4 regions of the Paenibacillus sp. SJS-P3 genome follow, and region 2 is predicted to be linked to each of the others. Evidence: riboswitches for the same ligand, from Rfam matches in the RefSeq annotation. Region 2 holds a riboswitch; each other region holds the start of a gene.
The links. Region 2 has a riboswitch for cyclic di-AMP ahead of AC06G8_RS00140 (G5 domain-containing protein). Riboswitches for the same ligand answer to the same signal wherever they lie in the genome.
Positions count from the first base shown of each region.

Region 1: another riboswitch for cyclic di-AMP. It lies ahead of AC06G8_RS15170 (C40 family peptidase); the one in region 2 lies ahead of AC06G8_RS00140 (G5 domain-containing protein).
Region 3: another riboswitch for cyclic di-AMP. It lies ahead of AC06G8_RS19920 (hypothetical protein); the one in region 2 lies ahead of AC06G8_RS00140 (G5 domain-containing protein).
Region 4: another riboswitch for cyclic di-AMP. It lies ahead of AC06G8_RS01070 (C40 family peptidase); the one in region 2 lies ahead of AC06G8_RS00140 (G5 domain-containing protein).

Region 1 covers NZ_CM160043.1:3,288,993-3,292,976, forward strand. Annotated here, with positions in the region: gene AC06G8_RS15160 (quaternary amine ABC transporter ATP-binding protein) at 1-655, opposite strand, end outside; gene AC06G8_RS15165 (GbsR/MarR family transcriptional regulator) at 897-1,466, shown strand; gene AC06G8_RS15170 (C40 family peptidase) at 1,599-2,090, opposite strand; cyclic di-AMP (ydaO/yuaA leader) riboswitch at 2,094-2,227, opposite strand; gene AC06G8_RS15175 (glycosyl hydrolase family 18 protein) at 2,593-3,915, shown strand.
Region 2 covers NZ_CM160043.1:27,346-31,329, forward strand. Annotated here, with positions in the region: gene AC06G8_RS00130 (HD domain-containing protein) at 1-39, shown strand, start outside; gene AC06G8_RS00135 (TatD family hydrolase) at 64-837, shown strand; cyclic di-AMP (ydaO/yuaA leader) riboswitch at 1,019-1,242, shown strand; gene AC06G8_RS00140 (G5 domain-containing protein) at 1,484-2,635, shown strand; gene rnmV (ribonuclease M5) at 2,852-3,415, shown strand; gene rsmA (16S rRNA (adenine(1518)-N(6)/adenine(1519)-N(6))-dimethyltransferase RsmA) at 3,396-3,984, shown strand, end outside.
Region 3 covers NZ_CM160043.1:4,331,207-4,335,190, reverse strand. Annotated here, with positions in the region: gene AC06G8_RS19925 (dicarboxylate/amino acid:cation symporter) at 1-1,188, shown strand, start outside; gene AC06G8_RS19920 (hypothetical protein) at 1,416-2,039, opposite strand; cyclic di-AMP (ydaO/yuaA leader) riboswitch at 2,045-2,234, opposite strand; gene AC06G8_RS19915 (amidase domain-containing protein) at 2,449-3,567, shown strand; gene AC06G8_RS19910 (D-alanine--D-alanine ligase) at 3,636-3,984, shown strand, end outside.
Region 4 covers NZ_CM160043.1:227,718-231,701, reverse strand. Annotated here, with positions in the region: gene AC06G8_RS01080 (hypothetical protein) at 1-831, shown strand; gene AC06G8_RS01075 (hypothetical protein) at 1,172-1,411, shown strand; cyclic di-AMP (ydaO/yuaA leader) riboswitch at 1,750-1,913, shown strand; gene AC06G8_RS01070 (C40 family peptidase) at 1,919-2,422, shown strand; gene AC06G8_RS01065 (M15 family metallopeptidase) at 2,822-3,334, shown strand; gene AC06G8_RS01060 (alkaline phosphatase) at 3,488-3,984, shown strand, end outside.

The DNA.
Region 1 (3,984 bases), 1.7 Mb from region 2:
ACACGATCGTTTTTTTCATCTTCTCCTGCAGCTCCAGCAGTTCGTCCTGCATATCCTTGCGGATGAGCGGATCAAGCGCGCTGAACGCTTCGTCCATCAGCAGTATTTCAGGGTCGTTCGCAAGCGCTCTTGCCAGTCCGACCCGCTGCTGCATGCCGCCGCTCAGTTGATCGGGATAACTGTCAGCCCTTTCTTCCAGTCCGACGAGCCGCAAGGCTTCCCTTGCTTTCGGCTCTCTTTCCTTCTTGGGCACTTTCTGGACCTCAAGTCCGTACTCCACATTCTCAAGCAGTGTCCGATGCGGAAACAGCGCGAATTTCTGGAAGACCATGCTGATCTTTTTCTGGCGCACCTTCCTCAGCTGCTCCGCATTCAAGCGGGTAATATCCTGTCCCGCGATGCGGATGGCGCCTCCCGTCGGCTCGATCAGCCTGTTCAGCAGGCGCACGAGAGTCGATTTCCCGCTGCCGGACAGCCCCATGATGACAAAAATTTCTCCCGGCTCGACGGCAAATTGAACCCGGTTGACCCCAACCGTATGCCGCGTTTCTTTAAAGATCCTGTCTTTGCTCCACCCTTCCGTCAGAAGCGGCAGCATTCGTTTTGGATCCTCGCCGAATATTTTCGTCACATCCGTGACTTCAATGATCGACAAGCGCTTCACCTCCTTATGGCCTCTCTTGCGGCCAACGCTCACTCGAACTAGTCTATCGAACAATTCACGACACCGTCAACCGTTTTATCCGTATAATAAGTACGTACGGTTTTTTCTGTTCATACTTTACGTGCGAAATGCTCCCGTATCCTCTCTTATACTCGTTCATCAACCGCTTTACATTGCCGGGAATGTTTCTTACAATTACTTTGTCAGCCGAGAAGGCGATGAAGGAGCGGACATGATGACCAATGATTTTGCCGGCCTGGAGGCCGCGCAGGAGCAGGCAATCCAGAAGGCGCGCAAGCGCGTGATCGAGTCCATCGGCAAGAACATGGACCTGTACGGCATTACACAGTCTACAGGACTGCTGTATGGGCTCATGTTTTTCCAGGACAAGCCGATGAATCTCGACGAGATGGGCAAAGCGATGGAAATGAGCAAAACCAGCATGAGCACCGGTATCCGCACGCTGGTTGATTTGAATATGGTGAACAAGGTATGGGAAAAGGGATCGCGGAAGGACTTGTATGAAGTCGAGCGGGACTGGCACCAGACTTTCGCCGATTTTTTTGTCCTGAAGTGGAGAAAGGCCGTGGAGCTCAACCTGATGGCGCTTCGCCGCTCCAAGGCAGAGCTGGACAAGCTGGCCGAGAGCAGCGGATCGGAAGCAGAAGCCATGCTGATCAGCAGCGATCTGGAGAAAATCCGCCAAGCGATCGACTATTATTTGTGGCTGGACCGGGTCATCGATCTGATGGAATCCGGCGAGATTTTCAAGCATGTGCCGAAGGAAGAGCCTTCGAGCTGAAACCAAGAAAAGCCTTCCCCGGCGGGAAGGCTTTTCGGTTTTGTTGCTGGAATATAACCGACTGCGCAAAAAAGAAAGACAGGCAGCTCGCGCCGCCTGTCTCCCCTCATCCTTCAGAACCGGAGCCGTCCATCATTCCCCGGCGTCGTCGGCCGCTTCTTCCTCTTCGCTTACCATCTTGCTGTAATCCTCGCCCGTCACGACGCGGCGCGCGGTAACGTAGCGCTTGGCATAGTAGGCATCGTCCAGATCCGTATACCGGACGCCCTTGCTCGAGGAGTGGGCGAACTTGCCGTCTCCGACATAGATGCCGGCATGCGAGATGCCGCGGCCGTTGGTGTTGAAGAAGACGAGGTCTCCCGGACGAAGATCATCCTTTTCCACCTTCGTGCCGGCCTTGGCCTGGGATTGGGAGGTGCGGGGCAGCTTCACGTCGAACTGGCCGAAAATATAGCGGACGAATCCCGAGCAGTCGAATCCTGCTGTAGTCGTGCCTCCATACTTGTAGGGAGTGCCGAGAACCTTGCCGACGGATGACTTCAATTCGGTGCTTGCGAACACGCTGGATGATGCGAACACGGCAATAAGAATGAAAGCGGTAATGGACATGATGACTTTCTTCACAGATGGTTCTCCCTCCGGTGCCTACGAAGTTAGCTGATGGGTTCGGTAGAAGGTTCCCTAGAATTCTCTCTTGCAGAATTCATTCACCCCGAGTGGTTCCCCCGTTTTTCTTATCGAAAATTCGGCATTTATTTTGTTTCAAGCTTGTTTGCTGATGGTTAATATTCGTAGTTTTTTGTCGAACTCCTCCCTTTGGATTATTAGAAGTCTTTCATAATTCGACTTTTTCGGTCTAAGAGGGTCGTTCGCCCTTGTTTATATCGTAATAGAGATATTTTTGATGCCTATTTCTGAACAAATAGTCCTTCCCCTTTCTTCCTTTAAAGTACTCTATTCCCATTCGATAGAAATTTCTCCCTGCATTCATCCAATTTTCCCCTTTTATCGATAAGCACTTTCATTGATAATGAAAGTGCTTTCAATAGATTCGAAAAAGGAGGTCGGATATTCCCTCTCATTCTTGTTTCGCCCCTATCATCCTATCCTTCAGGAGGTATCGTTCATGTTCAAACCGAACCGCCGCATAGCAGCTTCCGCGCTGAGAGTCTTGATGCTTGCCGTGCTTCTTGCCTTCTCGCTCCTTCCGCAAGGCGTCGCCGTCCAGAAGGCCAGCGCTGCGGATGCATGCAGCGGAGTCGCTGCCTGGAGCTCGTCCTCCATCTATACCGTCGGGCAGAAGGCGGTCTACTCCGGCACGCTGTACGAAGCCAAATGGTGGACGCAAGGCGAGCGCCCGGATCTCGCCGGAGAATGGGGAGCCTGGAAAGTGCTGTCACTCTGCTCGGCATCCCCTACGCCGACTCCTACGGCAACGCCTGCTCCTACGGCGACGCCTAAGCCTAGCGCCACTCCGACACCGACGCCGACGGCCACTCCTGTCCCTGCCGGCAAAATCATCGGCGCGTATGTAGCCGACTGGCATTTCCCCGTCATCAGCACCGTGCCGGCCGAGAAGCTGACACATGTGTTCTATGCCTTCGCCGACGCGACCTCTGCCGGTGTCAGCGGAGGGGATACGGGCAAGCTGGCGCAGCTCGTCTCGCTGAAATCCAAAAATTCGAATCTCAAGGTTCTCGTCTCCGTCGGAGGCTGGGGCCGCTCCGCCAGCTTCCCCGCAGCAGCGGCTACGGACGCGAGCCGCACGGCGTTCGCCAACAGCGCCGTATCCTATATCCGGGCCAATAAGCTGGACGGCATCGATATCGATTGGGAATATCCGGGCTCCGGCGACCGCGCGAACTATACTCTGTTCATCCAGAAGCTCCGTTCGACTCTGGACTCGGCCAGCTCGGCCGATGGACGCTCCGCCAACAAATACCAGCTTACAGCCGCCGTCGGCGCCTCCGACTACGGTCTCGGCAACATCGATATCGCCGCCGTCATTCCCTCCTTCGATTTCCTCAATGTCATGACGTACGATCTGCAGAACGGCGCGAATACCCATCACACCGCCCTGTACAACTCCTCGATGGCAAGCTACAGCGTCGATTCCGCCATCAAGCTGCTGAAGAGCAAGGGCGCTCCGGCAGCGAAGCTCGTCGCCGGAGGCGCCTTCTACTCCCATGGCTCCGGCGATTACACCTATGATGAGCTCAAGGCGAGCTATATCAACAAGAACGGATGGACCCGCCAGTGGGACTCCACGGCAAGGGCTCCATACCTGACGAATTCCAGCGGCGGCTTCCTCAGCTACGACGATGCGGAATCGCTGACCGGAAAGGTGAATTACGCGAAGTCCGGCGGACTCGGCGGCATCATGTTCTGGGAGTATGGCCAGAACATGAACGGCGAGCTGCTGGAAGCCATCTATCAAGCGATGAAGTGAACCACGGATTGCAGAACGAAAAGAGCCCGTTGTGCCGGTCCGGCATAACGGGCTCTTTTTCGGCTTGAA
Region 2 (3,984 bases):
CGCATGGAACCGGAAATTCGGGAAAGACTTGGCCTGTAGGCCGTATTCGAAAGGAGTCGAAACATGGCAGGATTGATTGACACGCATACGCATCTGGACTCCCCCAAATTCGACAATGACCGCGAGGAAGTAATCCAGCGCGCCCGCGACGCGGGCGTGGAGCTGATGTTCAATGTCGGATTCAACCGCGAGACGATTCCGACGACGCTGGAACTTGCCGAAAAATATCCGTTCATCTACGCCATTGTCGGGTGGCATCCGACGGACAGCGCCGATGTGAGGGAAGGGGACCTCGAACGGGTGGAGGCGCTGATGGCGCATCCAAAGGTCGTCGCTATCGGGGAAATCGGACTGGACTATTATTGGGATACCGCTCCCAAGGATGTCCAGCAGCAAGTATTCCGGGAGCAGATCCGCATCGCGAAGCGTACGGGCAAGCCGATCGTCATTCATAACCGCGATGCCCATGAGGATGTCGTCCGCATTCTTCGGGAAGAGAAGGCGGCTGAGGTCGGAGGCATCATGCACTGCTTCTCCGGCAGCTGGGAGACCGCCAAGCAGTGTCTGGACATGAACTTCTATATTTCGTTCGGCGGGCCGGTGACATTCAAGAATGCCAGGGTGCCGAAAGAAGTTCTTGCGCAGGTTCCACTGGACCGTCTGCTGATCGAAACGGACTCCCCATATCTGGCTCCTCATCCTCATCGAGGGAAGCGGAATGAGTCCGCATTCGTGGCATTGGTTGCCGAGACAGCGGCGGAAATAAAAGGTAAAAATGTGAATGAGATCGTTTCCATCACATCCGCAAATGCAAGAAAATGTTTCCAGCTTTCTTAAAATCGGGCGAAAAAGCTTGTAAAAAGGTGCTTGGTTGAGAAAAATTATATTTTCGCTCCATCAAACCGCCAAAAACGGCCGGATTTTCCTCTAATTTGGCTGAAAGAGTCTTTTATCTCTTCTTTACAATCGGTTGACCAAAACTGTATGATTCAACTCAGAGCTTTGAGTGATGCAGTTTTGTATTCATTCGCTTAATCTCCCCACAAGGGAGAGCGGGGGAACCAAGCAGCGATTCCATGCAGTCCCGGATGACATGATATTCCGGAGCGGACTGGATGGACGAACTGACCTTTTCCAGGGGTGAATTTTGCCAAAAGGCCTTGAGCAGGCCAAGTAGGCGAATAGGGCAGCTCTCTTGTCCGAACCCGTCAGCTAACCTCGTAAGCGCATATAAGAGAGATCAACCTCGTGCTCCACTTTCCATGTGTTCAGCGTGACCAACCCGGGAAGCCACGATACAGATCCTCTGTCGACGGCTTCTTTTTGTTTGAATATTGCGTAAACCGTCGACATAGGGTTAACCGTGGAGGTGAAGCAAGAGGTTGATAGGCGTGCTGCTCGGCACGTACAAAACCTAATAGTCGCGTCTTAAATAGTCATGCGTAACACGAGGCGGCGGGGCTATGTAAGGAGGACCGAAGAAGTGGGCGCAATTCCCTTTAAGGACACCCATGTACAACGATCATCCAGCAAGTCTTTCCAATGGCGATGGAAGCATGAAAACCTGCGTTTGATCCTACTGAGCTTAATTATCTCAATCGCGATGACTTTCATGTTTTTGGTGTTGTTGCACGGAACGTCTGAGAAGAACGTCTCCGTAGTGTTGAACGGACAGGAAACGATCCTGAGCACGAAGCAGGATGTCCTGCAGCACCTACTGGATGAACAAGCTATAACTGTCGGACCGCACGACCAGATTTCAGTTCCGCTGAGCGCGGCGCTCAAGGATGGGGACCGGATCATTGTCGATCAGGCTGTGCCGGTGACGATTATGGCTGACGGAAAGACTACGACGGTGTACACGACCGAAAAAACCGTGAAGGCCGCGATCGGAGAGTCCAATATTCCGATTCGCGAGCAAGACAAAATTTTCCCTGACACCTCCTCGCAGCTGAAACCGAACATGACGATTCGGGTGCTGCGAATCGACAAGCATACGACCACGACAAAGCACGATATTCCTTTCACCGTCATCCGCAAAGAGGATGCTACCTTGGAAAAGGGGCAGCTAAAAATGGTGAAGGCCGGCCAAAATGGCCAATTGGTCAAAACCTTCGAAAAGGTATACCAGGATGGCAAGATGGTATCCATGACGCTGCTCGCCAAATCGATGGAACAGCCCGCCGTGAACAAGATCGTTGCGGTCGGCACCAAGGAAAAGCCGAAGCCTAAAGCAGTCGCTCTCAGCGCGGCGTCTTCGGCATCGCAATCCGTCACCAAATCGGGCCTATCGCTCAAAGCCAAGAAAGTGCTGAACAACGTAACCCTGACGGCTTATACCGCCGGCTTGGCCTCTACGGGCAAATCCAAAGGCGATGCCGGCTACGGCATCACTGCTTCCGGAGCAAAAGTATCGGAAGGCCGTACCATTGCAGTCGACCCGGATGTCATCCCGTTGGGATGGTGGGTATATATAGAAGGAATCGGCTTCCGTCGTGCAGAAGATACGGGGAGCGCGATCAACGGCAAGAAGATCGACGTGTTCTACGAGAGTGAATCTTACGCGAGGCAGTTCGGCAAGAAGCGCGGATACACCGTATACGTGCTGGGTCCAACCAAGCCGAAGCTGAGCTGATTCAAGCGATACGGGTCCGCCTCTACGAGGCGGTCCCGTTTTGGACGTTTACCGGGCATGAGGAGAGTAGAGAGGGCTTTTTTGGCCCATGCTAGTACCACTGCTGTCCTTTTCCGGCCGCAGTCCGGATTCGGACCTGGCTGTCATTCAAGAGGCTCAAGCCTCTTTTTCTTTTTATACCCCTCAAACGCGTATTGAATTAAAGGAGACAAGGCCTTGATCAAAGAAATTATCGTCGTGGAGGGCAAGGACGACACGGCAGCGATTCGGCGCGCCGTGGAAGCCGACACGATCGAAACGAACGGCTCGGCGATCGGCGAGGAAGTGCTGCGCCGGATCGAGCTCGCCATGCAGCGTCGGGGAGTCATCATCTTCACCGATCCCGACCATGCAGGAGAGAGAATACGCAAAATCGTCTCGCAGCGGGTGCCTGGCTGCAAGCATGCTTTTCTGCCGCAGGAGGACGCCCTGTACAAAGGCGACATCGGAGTGGAGAACGCTTCTCCCGAAGCGGTCAGGAGGGCTCTGGCGTCCGTTCGGACGGAGGGAGATCCAGAGAAGGCGGAAATCTCAAACGGTGATCTGCTGGAAGCGGGTCTGCTGGTGCATAGCGATGCGGCCCGGCGGCGCTTGCTCATGGGCAACCGGCTGGGCATCGGCTATTGCAACGGCAAGCAGTTCCTGAAGCGCTGCGCCAGCTTTCAGATCACGAAGGAAGAATTCGGACAAGCCTTGCGGCAGATGGAGGAGGAGATCGCCCATGGACGTAGCGACACCTAGAAGAACGAAGGAAATCATCGAGAGGCATGGTTTCTCCTTCAAGAAGAGCCTGGGGCAGAACTTCCTGATCGACCCCAATATTCTGAACAAGATCGTAACCGCGGCCGGACTGGACCCCACCAAAGGGGCGCTGGAGATCGGTCCCGGCATCGGCGCGTTGACCCAGCAGCTGGCAAGGGAAGCGGGCAAGGTGGCAGCGGTCGAGATCGACCGGCGGCTGATCCCGATTCTTCAGGAAGTGCTGGAAGCCGACGAGAATGTGCATATCGTTCACGGCGACGTGCTGGAGATCGACCTGCAGGCGCTGTTCAAGGAGCAGTTCGGCGAGGTGAGCGGTGTCAGCGTCGTGGCCAATCTGCCTTATTACGTGACGACTCCGATCCTGATGAAGCTTCTGGAGGAGCGGCTGCCGCTGGAGAACATCGTGGTGATGATCCAGAAGGAAGTCGCCGAGCGGATGGCGGCCAAGCCCGGCACGAAAGCCTATGGCAGCCTCAGCGTGGCAGTCCAGTATTACGCGGTGCCGGAGCTTGTCTGCATCGTACCTCATACGGTATTCATTCCGCAGC
Region 3 (3,984 bases), 670 kb from region 2:
CTTGAGCTGGATGCGACCAGCATCGGCACGATCGGGTCCATCTATGTCAACCTGATCAAGATGCTCGTCATTCCGCTCGTCGCCGTGCTTGTCATTTCAAGCATCACCTCGATCTCGAATCTCGGGCAGCTGCGCAAGATCGGGACGAAGACCATCCTGCTGTTCCTGGCTACGACCGGGATCGCAGCGCTTATCGGGCTTGTCGTCGCTCTGGTCGCGAACCCGGGAACGGGCATCGCCCAAAGCGTGCCGGAAGGCTACGAATCGCGTTCCATTCCGACTTTCTCGGAAGTCATCCTGAACCTGGTTCCGTCGAACCCGATCGGGGATATGGCGGACGGCAAAGTCGTGCCGGTGCTGATCTTCTCCATTTTCGTCGCGGTGGCGATCGTGCATCTCAGCTCCCGCAAGCCGGAAGCGGTCGAGCCGGTGCGCCAGGTCATCGAATCGCTGAAGCAGGTCATGAATCAGGTGACCAAGTACATCATCCGCTTGACGCCGTACGGCGTGTACGCGCTGATCGGCTCCATGGCCGCCAAGTACGGCGCAGAGACGCTCAAGCCGCTTATCACGCTCATCATCGCGACTTATATCGCGCTTCTGCTGCACTTCATCCTGACCTTCGGAGCGCTGGTGACCTTCGGCGCGAGGCTGAATCCGTTCAAGTTCCTCCGCAAAATCTATCCGACGATCGCGGTCGCCTTCACGACTCGCAGCAGCTACGCGACGCTGCCGGTCAACCTTGAGGTCATCACCAAGAGGCTGCGCGTATCGCCGCGCATCGCCAGCTTCGTCGCTCCGCTGGGCGCGACGATGAACATGAACGGCTGCGGCGGCGTATGGCCTGCCGTCGTGGCGGTATTCGTCGCCCAGGTGTACAACGTGCCGCTGGGCGTATCGGATTACGTGCTCATCGTGCTGGTCAGCATGATCTCGTCGATCGGCGTCGCCGGAGTGCCGGGTCCGGCATCCATCTCGACGACCGTCGTGCTTACCGCGCTTGGCCTGCCTCTGGAAGGACTGGGCCTGGTGCTTGCGATCGACGCTGTCGTCGACATGGGCCGCACGGCGCTGAACGCCTCCGGCACGACCGTGTCGACCCTGCTGGTCGCCGTATCGGAAGGGGAATTCGATCGGGAGTCCTACGAGCGGGATGAGGAAGACGAGCTCGAATTGAGCCACGCATAAATTCCGGAATAGAAAGACTGCCAGCCGTTATTGCGGCTGGCAGTCTTTTTTATTGTCTATGTATGCTTCCTGAACGGCGGATGGATCTCTGTAAGTGAATACGGCCAGCACTTTCAAATCATGCGCCAAATGTCCGCTCAAGGCCGCCAAAGGCCAAGAGGCATCCCCCGGCCGCAAAGCGGATAGGGGATGCCTCTTGAAGGGATGAAGGACAGAGCGCCATCCGGCTACAGAGACAGCCGGATATGGATGTCGGATGTTTCGATAAGGGCGTTGCGTCTCCAGAAAGCGGTCGCCGGGAACAGCGTGCCTTCCTGGGAGGACGGCTCCAGCGTCTTGCGCAGCAGGCGATCCCTGTGGTCGCTGATCCATTCCGCGTCGTAATAGAGCACGGACATCGCCTCGTCGGAGCGGACCCCGACGAACGGCTGGAACCAACGGCTCCACGCGTCCCAGCTTCTCGGCGCCTTGGCGTAAGGAATGAGCACGGAAGCCTGACGGATGGAGGAGCCGAAGCACAGATGCAGCACGACGCGGTAATCTCCGCGCTCGGGATCGACGAGCGGTCCCGTGCGGGTGATGAACAAGTCGATGCAGCGGATGCGGCGGCTTGATGCTGAGCGCTCTTCTTCAAGCGCCTCGGGACGGAAGGACGGCCTGTTCGCCGTCTCAGCAGCCGGGGCCGGCGGGGAATAAGCCTCCGCGACCGCCATGTCCAGCGCGATCGGCGCGTCCAAGCCCGGAAACGGCGGCGGCGCCAAGAAGGCCTCGACCGCAGACGCAGAACAGACGGAAGGCGCAATGAAGCCCTCCTGCGCGGAAGAAGCCGCGCGGTTGTCTTTCAGTGACATCCTGACATCTCTCCTTTGTGCGCTTACGGGGTTAGCTGACGGATTCGGGCCAGAGAGTAGCCCTACCAAAAGGCAAGAGACGCGGCTTCGGCAGCCCGGCCTCTTCCTTTCGGATTCACCCCGGCAAGCGTCGACAGACGCCCGCGTATTGGTTCCCCCGCTTCCACAGTACGTGGAATTCAGCAATATGGTGATAGAGTGGTACATCATATCATAAGCCAGCCGGGCTTGTTTTGTAAAATTCGATATTGACTGAAATTTCGATATATATCTGCCGCATTCTCGTTGAAACGCCGGATAACGGCGTTTAAGCGCTCTATCCGGGATGGGTCCGCATATTTTAGTGGAGAGCAGACATAAGATCATCTTGATGATGGGCGAATACCGACCAGAAGGGATGGGGAAAGGAATGCCGCGTACCGGTACCCGGGGAGTCAAACGATCGGAGGCTCAGCGCTCGCAGCCGTCCTCCGGCAAGCAGGCTGCGCTGGAAGGCTGGAGAGGAGCCGTGCAGGAATACGTGCACGGGTACAACGAAGCCGAAGTGGAGCGGAGGCATGAGGTGCTCGGAGCCTTGCTGGAAGACAGGGATCACCGCCGCCGCCTGGAGGAAAGGCTGCGCCGGCTGCGCCTCAGGGACGAGGAGCGCGGCATTCTGTCGCCGCAGAGCGAGACGAGAGCGACGCTGCTGAGGATCAACGAGTCCGCGACCGAAGTGTCGGTCGTCCTGAAGCTGCATGTGAAGCGGCATGTCGAGCATCGCGGCCGCTCCTACACCGAGGAGCGTCTCGAGCAGGAGCGACTGTGGCTGGCCGAGGAAGGCGGAGCATGGCGCCTGACCCGGGTGGAGCCGATCGTCGGCGAGCGCAGGCCCAGATACGGCCACGCCGCGGCGGACAGCGCGCTGGCCGAGCATCGCTCCTACGGCGACGGCGGCGGCAGCGGAATCCAGCGTCCGGGCTCGCCGCGCCCTTTCCTTAATTACGGCGTCTTGTCCCGCCTGAATACACGCGACCGCGCCGTCGAGTACAGGCGCGAGCTGGTCGCCGCCTACGCCGACCGGTGGTGGAACGAAGCGAATCCGGCCTACGAGCTGTTCGAGGTCAACTGCACGAATTACGTGTCGCAATGTGTCTTTGCAGGCGAAGCACCGATGAACTATACTGGTAAAAGAGAATCGGGATGGTGGTACAAAGGCCGTACAGGCGGCCAGGAATCCTGGAGCTACAGCTGGGCGGTGTCGAACGCGCTGCAGCTGTATCTGTCGTTCCCGCGCAGCACGGGCATGCGGGCGACGACGGTGGAGAGCGCATCCGAGCTGTCCCTCGGGGACGTCATCACCTACGATTGGGGCGGGGACGGGCGGTTCCAGCATACGACAGTCGTGACGGCATTCGATGCCGACGGCATGCCGCTGGTCAACGCCAACACCGTGCCGAGCCGGCACCGCTATTGGGACTACAAGGATTCCTACGCCTGGACGGACCGGACGCGCTATCGATTTTATCATCTGCAGGACTATTTCTGATGCGGGAGCCGCATCGGTCCATGCAGCGATTGGCATTCTAATTCAAGAAGGTTACCGGAGGAGCTAACATGGGAGACAAAATTCGCGTCGGACTCATCTACGGAGGCAAGTCGGGCGAGCATCAGGTATCGCTGCAGACGGCGCTGGCCGTTATGGGCGCCTTCGATTTCGATAAATACGAGGTACAGCCCTTCTATATTACGGGCCAAGGCGAATGGCGCTCCGGAGGAGTGCTGCTGGAAGCCCCGCACAGCGTCGAGCAGCTGAAGCTGTCTCCGGCAGAGGACGGCGGCATGGCGCTGGCGCCGGTATTCGGCGGACTGGCGACGGCTGCGGCCGGAGAGGGCGCCCTGCAGGCGGCTGCCGCTTCGGCGGGAGCTCCGGGAGGGACGATCGACGTCATGTTCCCGCTGCTGC
Region 4 (3,984 bases), 200 kb from region 2:
GTGTCTACTTATCTCAAGCAAGGGTGGCGCCTGACCATCAAGCATCTGCCGGTGGCCGTCGCCCTGTTCCTGTACCGGTTGTTGTGGGGATTTTTCCTCTACCGCTATGTCGACTCCATTATCGGACCGCTGCTTCGGCGGTATCCCGGAGCGAACGAGCCTTCGCAAGGGGCGGATGCCCTGTTCTGGGCGGAAGCCCAGTTCCGGCTGATGAAGACCGATCTCGCCCAGCCGGTCCTGTGGACGCTGGCCGCCCTGCTGCTCTCCCGCATGATCGTCACGCCGCTCATCAATGCCGGCCTGTTCTATTCCATCCACCATACCGCGGCGGGACATGAAGGCGGCACGCTATTCCTGCAGGGCATGCGCAAGGCATGGAAGCCGGTCCTGCTTCTCTACTGGGCGGAGACGCTTCTTGCCGTCGCTCCTCTCTGGTGGCTCGGCTCCCGGGCATGGGATGTGGTCAAGAACGGATCCTCCCTGCAGGAAATCGCCGTCAGCATTTTGCCTTGGGCGGCAGCGTGGCTGCTGTGGATCGGGGTTCTGCATCTGCTCAGCCTCTCCCTCCAGCTCGGAGCGGTATCCAGGCTCAAAGTCTCGGCGTCCCTATCGGCCGCCTGCAGACGGCTGCTCCCGATGGCCGGCCTCAGCCTGACCCTGCTCCTCTTCTCCGGCGTCATCGGTGCCGGCTTCAGCGCCGCAGCGATGGCATGGGCCGGATTGGCCGCCCTCGTCATCCAGCAAGCCTATCATCTCGTCCGCACGCTGCTTGACTTGTGGCTGCTGACATCACAGTACGCTTGCTGGGAGGATTCGCGTCACATTAGTTGACAAAGCAATAATTCCATCGTACAATTGTGAAAATTCTCTGACAATTATGACTTGTTTTCAAAGAGCGTCTGCCGGTTTAATACCTTCTCAGGCAATCGGGCACCCTATGCTTCCGCTCGACTCACGCATATCGGTTCCTATCCCTGAGTCGGCAGATGGGTTCCCGCTCCCCATCCGCTGCCCGCTATCGGATCGGAAGAACAGACGCAAGCAATGAAAACAACGATGGGCATGCTGTAAGCGAAGTTTCCGCACACAATCGCCGGCTCTCTCGGGGCCGCCCCCATACATCGAACAGCAGAATAGAGAAAATAACCAAACCAGAGAGGAAAATCGAACGATGACCGAACAAATTCAAGCTTATTATGAAGAGCTTCACCAATCCACCGCCGAGCTGCTTTACCGTTTTGAGCATTACGACCTGAATCCCAACACAGGCAAGGCCCTTGAGGCGATCAGCAGCGAGCACGCCCTGCTCAGCCCGGATACCGGCAGCCTGCAGGAGGAAGCCCTGATGAAGCTGGTCGGAATGAGATCCCGGCTGCTTACCCTGATGGAAGACGTCCTTTATACCGTTTGATCCGGTTGCGGAATCAGTCAAGCCCCGCCTTCTCCTGGAGAAGACGGGGCTTTTTGTAGTCGCATCCCCTTCTAAGAAAAGACAAAGAAGACTGGCGGCAGCGCCAGTCTTCTCAGTCTTCTGCGTCCGATCGGCGGCCGTCAGGAAAGGCAATGTGGAGCGATTGCCATACCGGTTGCATAAATAGGGAAGAGTCGCCATTTTGTCTGTTCAAGGGAGGTCAGCTCCCATATAATCCGGATGTAAACGCTATTTTCTTCTCGTTGAAACATGAGAATTATTAGAAAATGTCGTTTTGGGAAGGAGAAGGGGCGAAAAGCAAGAATATGTTTTCCAGTATCATCAAAATGCCGAATTCCGTTGAACATGGAAACGGGGGAACCACTTTCAGGGTGAATTGATTTTGGGCGTCCGTCAGCTATTGTCACGCATGCCGCAGGAATCATAGGGAACCTTCAACCGAACCCCACAGCTAACCTCGTAGGCTCTGGAAGGAGCTACTCAAGCTTGAAGAAGAAAGCAGCAAGCCTCATCCTCGGAATCTCTCTGTTGTTCACTGCAGGCGCAGGCAGCGCAGCGGCTGATTCCAAAATGGACGGTGTCATCAGCGATCTCGTCGGAACGCCGTACAAAACGGCCGGAACGACGACGAACGGATTCGATTGCTCCGGATTCACGTCCTATGTATTCAAGCAATTCAAGATCTCCCTGCCGCATTCCTCCTCTTCCCAAGCAGGCTTGGGCAAGAAAGTCGCGAAGGCTGATCTCAAGGCGGGCGACCTCGTGTTCTTCAATACGAGCGGCCGCGGCGTCTCGCATGTCGGAATCTATGTCGGGGACGGCAAGTTCGCCCATTCCTCGTCGAGCAAAGGCGTCATGATCAGCAGCCTGAGCGATTCCTACTACACGAAGCGTTACGTGTCCGCACGCCGGATCATGGACGACACCAAGTACGAGAAATACGCCGACGATCCAGCCGATACGGTTGACGGCAGTCCCGATGTGGACTAGCCTGTCCTGAATCCGGATCCCCTTGCGCAAACCGCAGCAGCCAGCCCTTCGGGGCGGCGGCCAGCGGTTTGTTTGCTTTTGCGCATGCTCGGCGCCCGGCTGCCGGCGTCAGCATTTTCCAGCTCGTTTCCTATCCTTACCCCATCCGCTCCAACTGGAAACAGATCCCAAGCCGATCAGCCGTTTCCTGAAGCTTTTTGCCCTTCCCGCTCGTATAAGCTTGAACAAAGCGAACGTGCAAAGGAGACCTTCATGCAGCAAAGCCCCATGACGGGCGGACAAAAGGGCCGCAGCCCCAAGTCCGCAGGCCGGACTCAGACCCGGCGCAGAAGCGGCCTCGGCTGCCTGCTGCTTGCGGCGGGACTCGTACTTGCGGCGGCTGCCCTCTTCAAGCTGGAGATGCCGCGCCTGTTCGACCGGGTCGTCCCTCCGGGACTATACCGGGAGGTGCCTCCCGTTACGCAGCTGCATCCGGTGCTGGACGGGAAAAAGGACGAGCTTATCTCGCTGGCCGCCGCAAAAGGCATCAAAGTCGTCATCACCGACGGCTTCCGCAGCTCGGCAGAGCAGGATGTCCTGTACAGCAAAGGCCGGGATGGCGACGGCTCCATCGTTACCCATGCCCGCGGCGGAGAATCCTACCACAACTACGGTCTGGCGATCGACTTCGCTCTCAAGGACCGCGGGGGCGATATTATTTGGGATATGGAATACGACGGGAACAAGAACGGCAAAGCCGACTGGCTGGAGGTCGTAGCGATCGCCAAGGGGCTCGGCTTCACATGGGGCGGCGACTGGCCCAAGTTCCCGGACAATCCCCATCTGCAAATGGACTTCGGCTATTCGATCTGGGAGCTGAAAAACGGCAATCGTCCTCCGGAGGACGGAACAGCTGCCGAGGAGAAGAAATAGCCGTCGAATGCATGCATGAATGAAAACGCCTTGCGGCTTCGCAGGCGTTTTCTTGATTTACCAACTATTCACAAATCGTTAGCACCTGCTTAATCATTCTTACTTACGCTGTGGAAGTGCATTCATTTCTAGTAGCGGAGGGGTTTTGGGGAGATGAAGAAAGCAAAAGCAGGTAAAATGTTTCTCGGAGCGGCGCTTGCGAGCGCCTTGGCAGCAGGAGGAATCGGAATGGCCGAGCTGACTCCGGCTCCTGCGGCGGCAGCCGAAGCGGCCGCGACGGCCAAAGCGGCGCCGTCCATTTATGTAGCTCCCATCCATAATGCCAAGTTTCTGGCGGGCGGCAAATTCGATTTCCGCGTGGAATTGAACGACTGGACAGGCGATGCCTCGGCCGTCAGCATCCAGATAAACGGCAAAAGCGCGGAAGCATTTTTCGGCAAAAGCTTCGAAAAAACCAGCACCGCCTCAAGCTCCTCCTTCATGATCCGCGGCGTATCGCTGGACAAGCCGGGCTCCTACACCGTGAAGGTGACGGCCGGCTCCTTGTCCCGCACGGTCTCCTATCAAGCGGTGACCACCTCCGCAGCCGGCAAGAAGGCGAAGAACATCATCCTCTTCGTCGGGGACGGCATGTCGCAGCCTAGCATCAC